Regions from separate parts of the Pseudomonas sp. GNP014 genome, predicted to be linked through region 3. Evidence: riboswitches for the same ligand, from Rfam matches in the RefSeq annotation. Region 3 holds a riboswitch; each other region holds the start of a gene.
The links. Region 3 has a riboswitch for cobalamin ahead of ACXX9E_RS29815 (cob(I)yrinic acid a,c-diamide adenosyltransferase). Riboswitches for the same ligand answer to the same signal wherever they lie in the genome.
Positions count from the first base shown of each region.

Region 1: another riboswitch for cobalamin. It lies ahead of ACXX9E_RS17520 (ABC transporter substrate-binding protein); the one in region 3 lies ahead of ACXX9E_RS29815 (cob(I)yrinic acid a,c-diamide adenosyltransferase).
Region 2: another riboswitch for cobalamin. It lies ahead of ACXX9E_RS18195 (CbtB domain-containing protein); the one in region 3 lies ahead of ACXX9E_RS29815 (cob(I)yrinic acid a,c-diamide adenosyltransferase).

Region 1 is NZ_JBTGUS010000001.1:3,894,184-3,898,234, reverse strand. Features, by position in the region: gene map (type I methionyl aminopeptidase) at 1-384, opposite strand, end outside; gene ACXX9E_RS17530 (ParD-like family protein) at 381-608, opposite strand; gene ACXX9E_RS17525 (Ppx/GppA family phosphatase) at 918-1,853, shown strand; cobalamin riboswitch at 1,895-2,087, shown strand; gene ACXX9E_RS17520 (ABC transporter substrate-binding protein) at 2,232-3,245, shown strand; gene ACXX9E_RS17515 (FecCD family ABC transporter permease) at 3,254-4,051, shown strand, end outside.
Region 2 is NZ_JBTGUS010000001.1:4,062,891-4,066,941, forward strand. Features, by position in the region: gene cobM (precorrin-4 C(11)-methyltransferase) at 1-462, opposite strand, end outside; gene ACXX9E_RS18185 (cobalamin biosynthesis protein) at 542-955, opposite strand; gene ACXX9E_RS18190 (CbtA family protein) at 952-1,653, opposite strand; gene ACXX9E_RS18195 (CbtB domain-containing protein) at 1,665-1,862, opposite strand; cobalamin riboswitch at 1,983-2,204, opposite strand; cobalamin riboswitch at 2,955-3,164, shown strand; gene cobW (cobalamin biosynthesis protein CobW) at 3,265-4,051, shown strand, end outside.
Region 3 is NZ_JBTGUS010000019.1:32,524-36,574, reverse strand. Features, by position in the region: gene ACXX9E_RS29820 (hypothetical protein) at 217-345, opposite strand; partial or broken gene ACXX9E_RS29815 (cob(I)yrinic acid a,c-diamide adenosyltransferase) at 1,230-1,776, opposite strand; cobalamin riboswitch at 1,890-2,112, opposite strand; gene ACXX9E_RS29810 (hypothetical protein) at 2,311-2,556, shown strand; gene ACXX9E_RS29805 (hypothetical protein) at 3,254-3,412, shown strand.

The sequences.
Region 1 (4,051 bases), on a different contig from region 3:
GTTGATCAGGTGCTGCGCCTCAGGCGTCGCCTCGCCGACCACGTACATGCGGCTGGTATCACCGAACCAGCCGTCCTTGATCACCGCGATGTCGAGGTTGACGATGTCGCCATCCTGCAACGGCGTACCCGAGGGAATACCGTGGCACACCACGTCGTTGACCGAAGCGCAGACGGTTTTCGGGAAACCGTGATAACCGACGTTGGCCGGAACCGCTTTCTGCACATTGACGATGTAGTCGTTGCACAGCCGATCCAGTTCGTCGGTGGTCACACCGGCCTTTACATGCGGCACCAGCATCGCCAGTACTTCAGCGGCGAGTTGACCGGCGGCGCGTGATTGCGCGATCTCGGCGGGCGTGTTGATCTTGATCTGGTTTCTCATGCGCTGACGGCTTCCTGAGTCAGTTGTTGCAGATCCAGCCCGCCGTTCTGTTCGGCGCGAATCAGCAAGCGGCAAATGGCGCTGTGGTCGAGGTTGGGGTGCAGCTCGGCGAGCATGCCGATGCGCATCCAGTGCTCGGCCTGCGCGTTGATCGAGCGGCTGAGTGCATTGCTGGAGATGCGCAGGTTCTCGTGCATGTCCTCAGAAATCTTTACGATGCCCATATATGAATCCGATACGATGTGTATATGGATCGTATATTAGCCAAGCCTTACGCCAAATTGCAAACGCACACAATCTGCAGGACGTAGCGCGGCAAATCGCAGGCAAAAAAAAGCTGCCAAAAGAGGCAGCAAAAACTTTAAGAACACGCGATGTATTGGGCTCAGCATAGACGCCGGATAATGACAGTGTCATGACAGGCGCACATTCATCGAACCGCCTCGCTGCCGTCATCAGGATGTCATCAACTTCACGGCAGAATCCTCGCAAACCGTCTTGAGCCTTGAGACGGACGTTTTGCAAGGACTCCCATGAAAGAAGACGCCTCGCTGTTTGCCGCCATCGACCTGGGTTCGAATGCATTTCGCATGATGATCGGCCAGTCGGTCCGCAGCCGCAAAGGCTTCATGATTCAGGAGGTGAAAACCTTGCGCGAACCGGTGCGCCTGGCCGAGGGGTTTGACGGTGGCGCGCTGGACACCCTGGCGCTGGATCGCGGCTGGCAGGCGTTGGCGCGGTTCGGCAAAAAGCTGCGGGGGTTCGAAGCGGGTCGGGTGCGTGCGGTGGCCACCAGCGCCGTGCGCGAAGCCGACAATGCACAACTGTTTCTCGCCAGCGCGGAGCGGCATCTGGGCTTTGACATCGACGTCATTTCCGGACATGAAGAGGCTCGGCTGGTGTATGCCGGCGTGGCGCATGCACTGCCGACTGCCGACGACATGCGTCTGGTGGTCGATATTGGTGGCGGTTCCACCGAACTGATCCTCGGCCAAGGCTCGCAACCGTTGCTGACTGAAAGCATTGCCATCGGCAGCGGCACGCTGGGCGCGCGCTATTTTCCCGATGGGCGCATTACCCCCGGTGCCTTGCAAGAAGCCGAGCGCGTCGCCATCCTGCAATTTGAAAAAGTCGCCCGCCGCTATCGCGCGCAAGGCTGGCAGCAAACCATTGGCTCCTCCGGCACCGCGCGCATGCTCGCCAAGGTGCTCAAGGCCAATCGCCTGAACGACTTCGGCCACGACGGCATTACCTACGGTGGGCTGTTGCGCCTGTCGTTACTGCTGCTGAAAGTGAAGAACGTCCAGCAACTGAAACTCGCCGGCCTGCAAGCGCACCGCCAGAGCATTCTACCCGGTGGCCTGGTGTTGATGCTGGCGGCGTTCAAGGTGTTCGGCATTTCGCAGATGGTGCCCTCCGAACCGGGCCTGCGCCTGGGCGTACTGCACGGTTTGATGAGCAAGCATTAATCCCCCTCCGGCAGATTCGTCTCCCCTAAAGCGGCTCGATCGACTACCATGCCGCCGCCGGTTTCCATACGGAATTAATAGGGAATCCGAGGTGCGTCAGCGCATCGTTCGGAACTGCCCCCGCAACTGTAGGTGCTGAGCCTGCTCCACGACTGCCACTGGGTGAACCCGGGAAGGCCGGAGCACAGGCGATGACGCATCAGTCAGGAGACCTGCCGGCACAGTGACTACTAACCGGCGGGGTGTCCGGGAAGGACATCGTGCCGTGCGCGTCTTCGTTTGATCAGCAGCCTTGCGCTGTTGCCATGACTGCGTTCGCTGGTGTGTTTCCAGACCGTACTCTCCCCGCCTTGCGTACGGTTCCCCTGGAGACTGCCCATGCTGCTGCCCCGCGTTGCCATCCTGCTCACCGGCCTGAGTCTTTGCACGCTCGCCCATGCAGCGCCGACGACCTATCCACTGACCGTCGAGAACTGCGGCAGCACCCTGACCTTCCAGCACGCCCCCACGCGCACCGTCACCATCGGCCAGGCTGGCACCGAAATGCTTTACGCCCTGGGCCTGGGCGACAAGGTGGTCGGCACCTCGCTGTGGTTCAACGACGTGCTGGTCACGTACAAGGCGCAGAACGACAAGATCGAACGCCTGGCCGATAACGAGCCGAGTTTCGAAGCGGTGATCGGCAAGCGCCCGGAACTGGTCGCCGTGGAGCTGGAATGGATGGTCGGCCCACAAGGTGCAGTGGGCACACGCGAGCAGTTTCATGAGCTGAAAATTCCGACGTACCTGCTGCCCTCCGATTGCGAAGCCAAGGACAACCTCGTCGGCGCCGACGGTACCCGGCTGGCGCCGTTTCGCATCGACACGATTTACAAGAGCGTGAGCCAACTGGCGCAAATCTTCGATGTGCAGGACCGCGGCCAGCAGCTCAATGAACAACTCAAGGCCAGCCTCGCCCGATCAGTCGCCACGGTTCAGGGCAAACAATTGAAAGACGCAAGTGCCGTGGTCTGGTTCTCCAGTGCGCAGATGGACATCGAGCCCTTCGTGGCCGGACACAAAGGCATTCCCGATTTCATGCTGAGTACCCTCGGCGTACGCAACGTAGTGCAATCCGATGAAGAGTGGCCGACGGTCGGCTGGGAAACCATCGCCAAGGCCAACCCGACCTTCATCGTCATCGCACGCATGGATCGCCGGCGCTTCCCCGCTGACGACTATCAGAAGAAACTCGCCTTCCTGCGCAGCGACCCGGTGACCCGCAACATGGACGCGGTGAAAAACAACCGCATCATCATTCTCGACGCCCTGGCCATGCAGGCCAGCCTGCGCACGTTCGATGGCATCGAGCAACTGGCCACGGCCCTCAACGGCTATGACCTGTCGCAATGAATAAAAGCCTGATCCGCGCACTACTGGCCCTGACGACACTGTTGATCGCCGTGCTCGCGGGAGTCGCCATCGGAGAGACGTCGATTGCTCCGGACGTGGTGCTAAAAGTGCTGGCCAACAAGCTGTGGACCGCCGGGCATGCGCTCGACCCGATCGACGAAGGCATTGTCTGGAACTACCGCCTGACCCGCGCCCTGGTCGCCGCCGCGTGCGGTGCCGGTCTGGCGACGTGCGGGGTGATTTTGCAGTCGCTGCTGCGCAATCCGCTGGCCGATCCCTATTTGCTCGGCATCTCCGCCGGGGCCTCGACCGGCGCGGTGATGGTGGCGCTGCTCGGGATTGGGGCCGGGGCGATTTCGCTGTCCGCCGGAGCTTTTGCCGGCGCGGTAACGGCGTTCGTGCTGGTCATTCTGCTGGCCCGTGTCAGCGGTTCGGCCAACGGCACCGGGCAGATCATTCTCGCGGGGATCGCCGGCTCGCAGCTGTTCAATGCGCTCACCGCGTTTCTGATTACCCGTTCGGCGAGTTCCGAGCAGGCGCGCGGCATCATGTTCTGGCTGCTCGGTAATCTCGGCGGCGTGCGCTGGCCGTCGGTGTGGCTGGCGGTGCCGGTGGCCCTGTTCGGCTTGCTGGTGTGCCTGTGGCATCGGCGCGCGCTGGATGCATTTACCTTTGGCGCGGATTCGGCGGCGTCCCTCGGCATACCGGTGCGGCGGGTGCAGATTGTGCTGATCGGTTGCGCGGCGCTGGTAACGGCGGTGATGGTGTCGATTGTCGGCTCGATCGGTTTTGTCGGTCTGGTGATT
Region 2 (4,051 bases), on a different contig from region 3:
CTGCGCCAGACTGGCGAGTTCTTCGCCCGCCGGCATCGCGGTTTTGTCGGCATAACGGGTCAGAATCACGCTCTGCGACACATCCGGCAGGGTGAGTTCGGCGCCTAACAACGCCGCACACGCCGCTGTTGCCGTCACGCCGGGGATGATCTCGAACGGAATGTTCAGCTCGCGCAGATGGCGAATTTGCTCGCCGATCGCGCCGTACAGGCTCGGATCGCCCGAATGCACGCGCGCCACATCCTGACCGTTGGCATGGGCGACCTTGATCAACTCAATGATCTGCTCCAGATGCAATTCGGCGCTGTTGACCACGGTCTCCGCCTGATGCCCCTCCAGCACCGCCGCCGGGACCAGCGAGCCTGCATAGATGATCACCGGGCAGCGACGGATCAGCCGCTGGCCTTTGACGGTGATCAATTCCGGGTCGCCGGGGCCGGCGCCGATGAAGTAGACGGTCATCGTGGAATCCTTTGAAAACAGCCGCAGCAACCCTTCAGATGAAGATTGCTCATGATCGAGGGCGGGGATTATCGGGGGTTTACGCAGCGCCGGCCAAGGCCAACGTCGCCTGGGCGTATTTTTGACGGGAAATCAGCAGCTTTGCCGGGGCCTGAATCAGTTGTTCGGCCAGGGCCAGGGCGGCACTTTCCGCCACGCCGTAACAACCGGTTCGCTCGTAGGCGATTTGCGAGTGGTGACTGAGCCGTTGCTGATAACCGGCCAGTTCTGCGCTGCTGAAGTACAGCAACGGCAGAGCCAGTTGTGCGGCAAGTTCCTGCAAACCCGGTTCATCACGCTTGAGGTCGATACTGGCCAGGGCCTTGACTGCCTCAAGTTCAATGCGATGGGCCTGCAAGGCCTGATCGAGTAACGCGCGCAGCGTGCTGGCCGGGCAGCCACGCTGGCAGCCCAGGCCGACCACAAAGGTCGACGCTGCGCGGTCATTCATCATAAGTGGTAGTGACCATCGCTTTTGCGGCGGAACAACCACGCGCTGATCAGGCCCAGGGCCAGCCAGAACGCCACGTTGGTCAACTGCGAAGCGATTTTGAACTGGGCTTCAAGTGCTTCAGGGGCGAGCATGGAGTGCACTTCCGGTTGTGGCGCGCCAATCACATGGGGCACCGCAAGGATCGCTACCCCGAGGATCTTCATCACCCATGGACGGCTGAAGGCGATCAGCGCGAGGCCGACGGCCGTGGACGCGGCGGTACCGATCCACCACAGCTGCCGCGAGGCCAGATCGGCGGCAGCGGTGCCGGGCAGTTCAGGCGGCAGGCCCAGCGTCGGAGCGAGGACGAAGGTGGCGTAACCGGCCAGGCCCCAGAGCAGGCCTTGCGAGGTTTTGGTCGGTGCACGCAGGGTGTACAGACCGGCGAGCATCAGCGCGAAACCGACCGCCACCACCAGATTGCCGCCGGTGGTCGAGGCCACACGCTGCCAGCCGTCTTCCGGCTCCCAGGCTTCGGCGTCGTGGGTGTGCGCCGCGGTGCCGGCAGCGTGTTCGTGGACCGCAACAACCGGTTCGGCTTTTTCAAAGGTTTCAGCCTGCAGAATCAGTGGTGAAACCCAGAAGCTCTGCAGCAGCGTCAGGAGCAGGGCGGCCAGCAGCCCGGTAAAACCTGCGGTTTGCGCAATACGCTTGATCATGTCGGCAGGTCTCAGTGGCACGGGAACGCGGCGCTGTGGCGGGTATCGTGAGCGGCGTTGTGCACCGCTTCGATGTGCGAAAAACCGGCGAAGTAGACGAGGCCGGCACCGAGGATCGAGGTGAAGAACGCCGCGATCAGGCGTTGGCTCAGTGTGGCGGTGCTGGCGATTTTGTCTGTGTTGCTGGCGGTGCTGCTGATGATCGACATGGCGCTTCCCTCTGGAGTGTCAGCGGGTGAATAGAGCGCATGAAAACCCCTGCGAGTCAGGCACGCAGAGGTTCGAACAGCGCCCGCCCACCGCGGGTTGTCAGGTTCAGCGACGCAAATGCGCGCTGTGTGTTGCGGGCCGGTCTCCGGGCTCACGAGGGGTTGGCGTCAGGCCGACTTGCAAGCGTCACCTTCCCATGCCGCAGGGACACAGTGGATCTGACACTTCGCTCGCTTACCGTTGCGGGGGCAGCACCGGACTGACATGGCTTTGAGTAAAGCACATGATTCACCGGTTTCCCGTTTCACCCTGTGAAGGGCACCCGTAACAAGTTGTGTAGGAGAGCATGTGGGGGGGAATTTAGTCAATTGAATGGGCATATCCGTTGCTGCGGGTGTTGTTGATTGGGCTCCCGCCCTTACGGTGGGTCACTTTTTCCAGACGCCGGAATGCCGGCCCAGCGAAAAATAACCAAAAAGGCTGCCCCCGGCGTCAGTCTGCAAGAGCCTGGTCGGCTTTCAGGCCGCCATCGCTGGCAAGCCAGCTCCCACAGGGATTGAGGTCAACGGGTAGACGTTGGTCGTCTGGCTGGTCGTCATCGCGAGCAGGCTTACTCCTACAGGTGGATCGCGAGCAGTCTGCGAGAGCTTGGTCGGCTGTCAGGCCGCTATCGCTGGCAAGCCAGCTCCCACAGAAAAGCAAAGGCAGCCCACAGCACACAGCACACAGCCCTTGCTTCTCACCACTCAACACAATGAGCGTTAGCTCGAGTACCGCTTTTGATCTCAGCGCCCGTCGGCAGGCTGAGTGGAGGGATTTAGCCGGGGGTGGGAGCGTAGCGACCGTTTGGCGCAGCCAAACACATCGAGAGGAGGTGCAGCGCAGCAAACCGGAGGCGATGCCCCCCGGATAGATCCCGGAGCGAAGGGACCCGAGCCTAGGCGAGGGCCGAACGTCAGGGTAAAGCCTTTTTGGTTACTTTTTCGGCGTCTGGAAAAAGTGACCCGCCGTAAGGGCGGAACCCTAATCAGCAACACCCGCAGAAACGGATACACCCCCAATCCAAACATTGACCCATCCCCACACCATGCGTAGCCTTGCGCTTTCGAGGTTCTTCGGCACATGCCGAAGCTAAGAAGGGAACGCGGTCAAAGCCGCGGCTGCCCCCGCAACTGTGAACGGTGAAGTTCGCTGCCACGCCACTGCCAGCTCGATCAAAGAGCCAGCGGGAAGGCGCAGCGAATGCCAGGCCAAGCCTGAACGCCGTCAGCCAGGAGACCTGCCTCGTCACAGATTCTCACTACAACCGGGCGGGGTGATCCGGTGGCGAACGCTTCCGGCGCGCATGCGCGTTGCCGGTTCTCGTCCCGTATGCCCGCCGATTTGCCAAAGGGCATACCGATGAAAACACTGGCCAAACTCCCCGTCACCATCGTTACCGGCTTCCTCGGTTCGGGCAAAACCACGCTGCTGCGGCACATGCTCGACAACGCCCAGGGCCGTCGTATCGCGGTGATCGTCAACGAGTTCGGCGAGTTGGGCATCGACGGCGAAATCCTCAAGCAATGCACCATCGGTTGCACCGAAGAAGAAGCCACCGGCCGGGTCTACGAACTGGCCAATGGCTGCCTGTGCTGCACCGTTCAGGAAGAGTTCTTCCCGGTGATGCGCGAACTGGTGGCCCGTCGCGGCGATCTCGACCATATCCTCATCGAAACTTCCGGGCTGGCCCTGCCAAAACCGCTGGTGCAGGCTTTCCAGTGGCCGGAAATCCGCAGCGCCTGCACTGTTGATGCGGTGATCACCGTGGTCGACAGCCCGGCCGTGGCCGCCGGCACTTTCGCTGCGTTCCCGGATCAGGTCGATGCCCAGCGCAAACTCGATCCGAACCTCGATCATGAATCGCCGCTGCACGAACTGTTCGCCGATCAACTGGCCAGCGCTGACCTCGTCATTCTGAACAAAGCCGACCAGACCAGCCCTGAAGATCTGGCGCGTGTACGCGCTGAAGTCGCCGAAGAACTGCCGCCGGCGGTGAAAATCATCGAAGCGAGCAACGGTCGTCTGCCGCTGGACGTGCTGATCGGCCTCGGCGCCGGTTCCGAAGAACACATCGACAGCCGCCACAGCCATCATGATCACCACCATGGTGAAGGCGATGACGACCACGATGACCATGATCACGACG
Region 3 (4,051 bases):
TGCGGCGGTCGCGCAGCAGGTCGAACAGAAGGAAGTAGAAGTGCACGTCGAAGCCGTCATCCCGCCTCGCGATAGAGCACTCGGCCCGCGTCCCGCCGTTCGGCTCAGCCACCGGCGATCGGTGTCGCGTCGTCGTCGAGCGATGATGATAGGTGTCGCCGCGCGACGAACCTTCCGGCCAGTTCCACCGCTTGCAGCACCAGTCCCGCCGGAGCATTACGTCACCACGTCGCCGCGCAGCAGCCAGCAGTTCGGCACGGCGGCCTTCGACATCGTCGGATCAGCAGGATCGGCATGCCGCCGCATTTCGGCGAGCAACGGCTGACCGCATGGTGCGCGGATCACATCAGCGTGCCATCTTCAACGACCTCATCTGGTGCCGGTTCCAGGTAACCACAGCGGTGCGGCTGTCGGCCTCGGCAATTGCGTGGCCGGGTGCGGCGAGACTTTGAACTCAGGCGCCCATCGCCGCAACAGGTGTCGAGGCTGGCGCCGTAGGATGGCGGACCAGCTTCGTCGGCGACGGCGATGCGCACGCCTTCGAGCAATGGTTCGGCGGTGATCGCTCAGCGCCAGCAATTCCCACGGCAGATGACAGCGCTACCTCGCAACTGCTGGCCAAATGCTTCGCACACATCAGAACACGGTCCAGGTCATTGGTCGCTGGCCTGCACCAGGTCAAGGTGCCGGCTCGGCAACTCGGTCCCGTTTCGCGGGAAAGCACGCCGTACCAGCGCCAGGCCTTCGGTAGAGGCTGCCTTCGAGCAATTGCACATAACGCAGGAGTTGCGACACCAGTTCGGCCAGCACGCAGCAACAGTAGATACAGTTGATACTTGGCCAGGCCCAGCGCAGCGCGCCGAAGGTCTGCGCCGTTGCGCAGTTTCGTCGATCACGCCAAGTACAACGATGCCGCGCGGTCGGCGCTTGATGGCGTGCCGTTGGATAAGTTTAGTCGCACCTTCGATCAGATCAATCGGCCTCGGCAAGGCTTCCACAGCGGAAGCGCAACTGTCCCTCTCGCCCGACCATCCACATGTCCAGTTGATCACCGGCGCACCATGACACACTGAGAATCATGGGATCAAGAAGTCCCAGGCCGCACTTGAAGACGCGCGCCTTGCGCCTGGTACGATGCAGAACGCGCGGCGCAGCAGTGACGGTTGGTCTTTGCCTGACCCGGAGCCGCGCAGCGATCGACGCCGCCGGGCAGTGACATGGCTCGTTCGAAGTTCGACGCCTTTCTGCGCTTTGATGCCGCCCTCGAAGGCATGTTTGACATGCCCATTTCGGTGACGTGTCACCCATGATCATTTGCTCACCACTGGCTCGGCGAGGTGACCACATGCTGCGTTCTGGCGGACACGCCCTGCAGTTCGCTCAGTACCCGATCGAGGTCGAGGTTGGCCGTGCTTGAGGGCGATGTTCGATTCATCCGCCGCGCCACCAGGCCGATCAACGGATCGCGCAACGGCTGGCGAACCTTCCAGCACCGCTTCGGCGGCACGATATCACGCTGACGATAGGTTTCCATGAAGACCCTCGCCCGTGCGCGTGAAAGCCCGCCACTTGCTCAGGAAGCGGCGAAAAACATCTTCGCAGTACTATTTCGCCCTGATGAACTGCGCCACGCCGCACTGCATGCCATCGCCCATCAGCAGCATGCCGAACGCCGAACTGCTTTTGCCTTGCCGTTTGCCGGTCAGCAGGCCGGCGCCCAGACCGCGCTTCATCAGGCGCCGAGCGATCAGCTCGTCGATCACAGCTTCGCTGCATGCGCGCCAGATGACGTTCATCACCTCAGGGAATTCGTGGTGGGGGAGCTTCCCGTTCAGGCTGAATACGGCGCAGGCGCGGATGACGGCGAAAGGCCTGGCATCGCCACGTCGATGCGCTCGATGGATCAGGCCGGTCTCCGGGCTCATGAGCAGCGATGCGCCTCGCTCACGCCTTCCCGCTCTGTGGAGGCAGTGGCTCAGAGGCGCAGCTTGCTCATTGCCGTTCCGGGGCAGCACGGGATTATGATGAGCTCTTCGCACGAAGACAGATTCACCGGCTTCCCTGTTGGCTCTGTGGACGGGGTCACAAGCACCTGGAACGACCACGAAGGGTTAAAAGATTGGGGTGGAGCATACAATTAAAGGGGACATGGATCGAATGACTGATGATGGATCTCTGACACCAATATGTGCACACTGATACAAGTGGTATCGAAGAGCCATGCTTTCCCCGGAAAAGCCATCGCCGACGATCGATGATGACAATCCAGAGGCATGATCATCAGCGACCCGCGCCCTGGAATCCTGGCCCGTGCTTGAACACTCGTTCGACTGTCTCGACCGTTCCGACGCCATCACGGACAGCGAGCACGCCTTACTCGAGCGTGACGGAGACACCGATCTTCGAGTTGCTCAGCGAGCAGCCTTCGATAGCGACATCATTTTGCTGGCCGCACCCCCAGCCGGCGAACGGCAGCAGGATCGCAGCGCCAACACCGTCGCCGATCTGTTTATAGCGGGACTAACGGTCGCCTTCATCACTGCCACGCGGCGCTGACCACGGGTCGACAACCTCGACCTGGTCGCCCAGGCCCTGCAGGACATTGCCAGCGACGCCAGACGCATCGGCTTCGCCGTGATCTGCGCGGCTTCGGCTCCCTGTTCGTCGCCCCGCAGAAGGCCGGCGCCGGCGCCAGCCCCTGAAGAGTGCAGGAGGCATGGTCGACGATCTACAACGCAGAACCTTCACCTCGCGTCGCCTCGTACTTGCCAGCGCCTACCGGAAGCTGCGCAGCGAAGCCAGCGAGTTCTGGCCCAGGGCGTCGCCGTGCTGTTCAAGGGCCCATGACTACCTCCAGTTGAACCATCGAGCGCGTCAGCTCCTCTATGATTCAGAATGCGTTCATCAGGAGGTCGGTAATCACGAGACCCGACTCGCTTTCGTCATCGCCCTGGCCGGAGGGCTCACCGCCCTGCGGTGAATCCTGTCACCTGCGAGTCTTCCGACGGCACCGGCCCCATCACCGGAACTACCCCGACCGAACAAGCCCTGATCCCGACAGTGAACATCGCTCCGGCGGTCAGCTGGCCCGCCGGCGGCAAACAGTCCCGCTGCAGGCCGGCGCCCAGTGGCCGCGTTGCCGAAGGCCTCGATGATCCCGCGCTGGCTTTACGTGCCCAGATGGTGACGTGCTGGTCGCCGAAGCCGACGCCGGCCGAAGCCGGACGACAGCGGCGGCGTCGTTGGCTGGGTCATGAAGAAGGTCATGGGCAAGGCCGGTGCCGGCATTGCCGAGCCGAACCAGCGTGTCACCCTGCTGCGCAATGCCGATCACGACGGCGTAGCGGAGACCCGCACAGTATTCCAGAAGAACCTGATTCGCCGTTCGGCGCATGACACTGATGGGCGATGAGCCTGTATGCGCGACACGATCGCCTGCTGCGCTCCGCTACGAAGTACCGGCGCGACCAAGATCGACGCCGGCCCGATCAAGGTCGCCGATCTTCCAGGCGGCACGCTGAATCACCGCTGGACCAAAGACGTCATCGCCGCGAGGCACAGCGAGCTGTACATCACCATCGGCTCGAACAGCAACGTCGGCGAGAACGGTCTGGATCGGCGGCGCAGCGGTGGAGTCGATCGCGCCACTGGCCGTCGCGGATCTTCGCCTCGGGCATCCGCAGCCCCAACGGCCTGGCCTCGAGACCCACGCCAGCAGGCGCACTGCGACGGCGGTGACAGCGTGCGCCGAAGTGGGTCGCGACCTGGCGTGCGAGCATCACTTCGGTCAAGGGCATTCGTTGCTATGGCTCGCCATTCAGCTGTTGCAGGGCGGCGTGTCGATGGCGCGTGAAACCGCCGGAAGCCTTGATCGTGGCCGGGCCGTCGCCCCCGACTATGCCGGTCCACCCCGCGCGCGCCCGCCTTCGCTGGGTCTGACGTTCACCAGGCGATCGCCTGCCGCGCAGCCAGAGGAGAGCACATTCATGGGCAACACGTCATGGACTCACAAGCCGCACAGTGGCTGTCGAGTGATTTTTGTCCCGTTCAG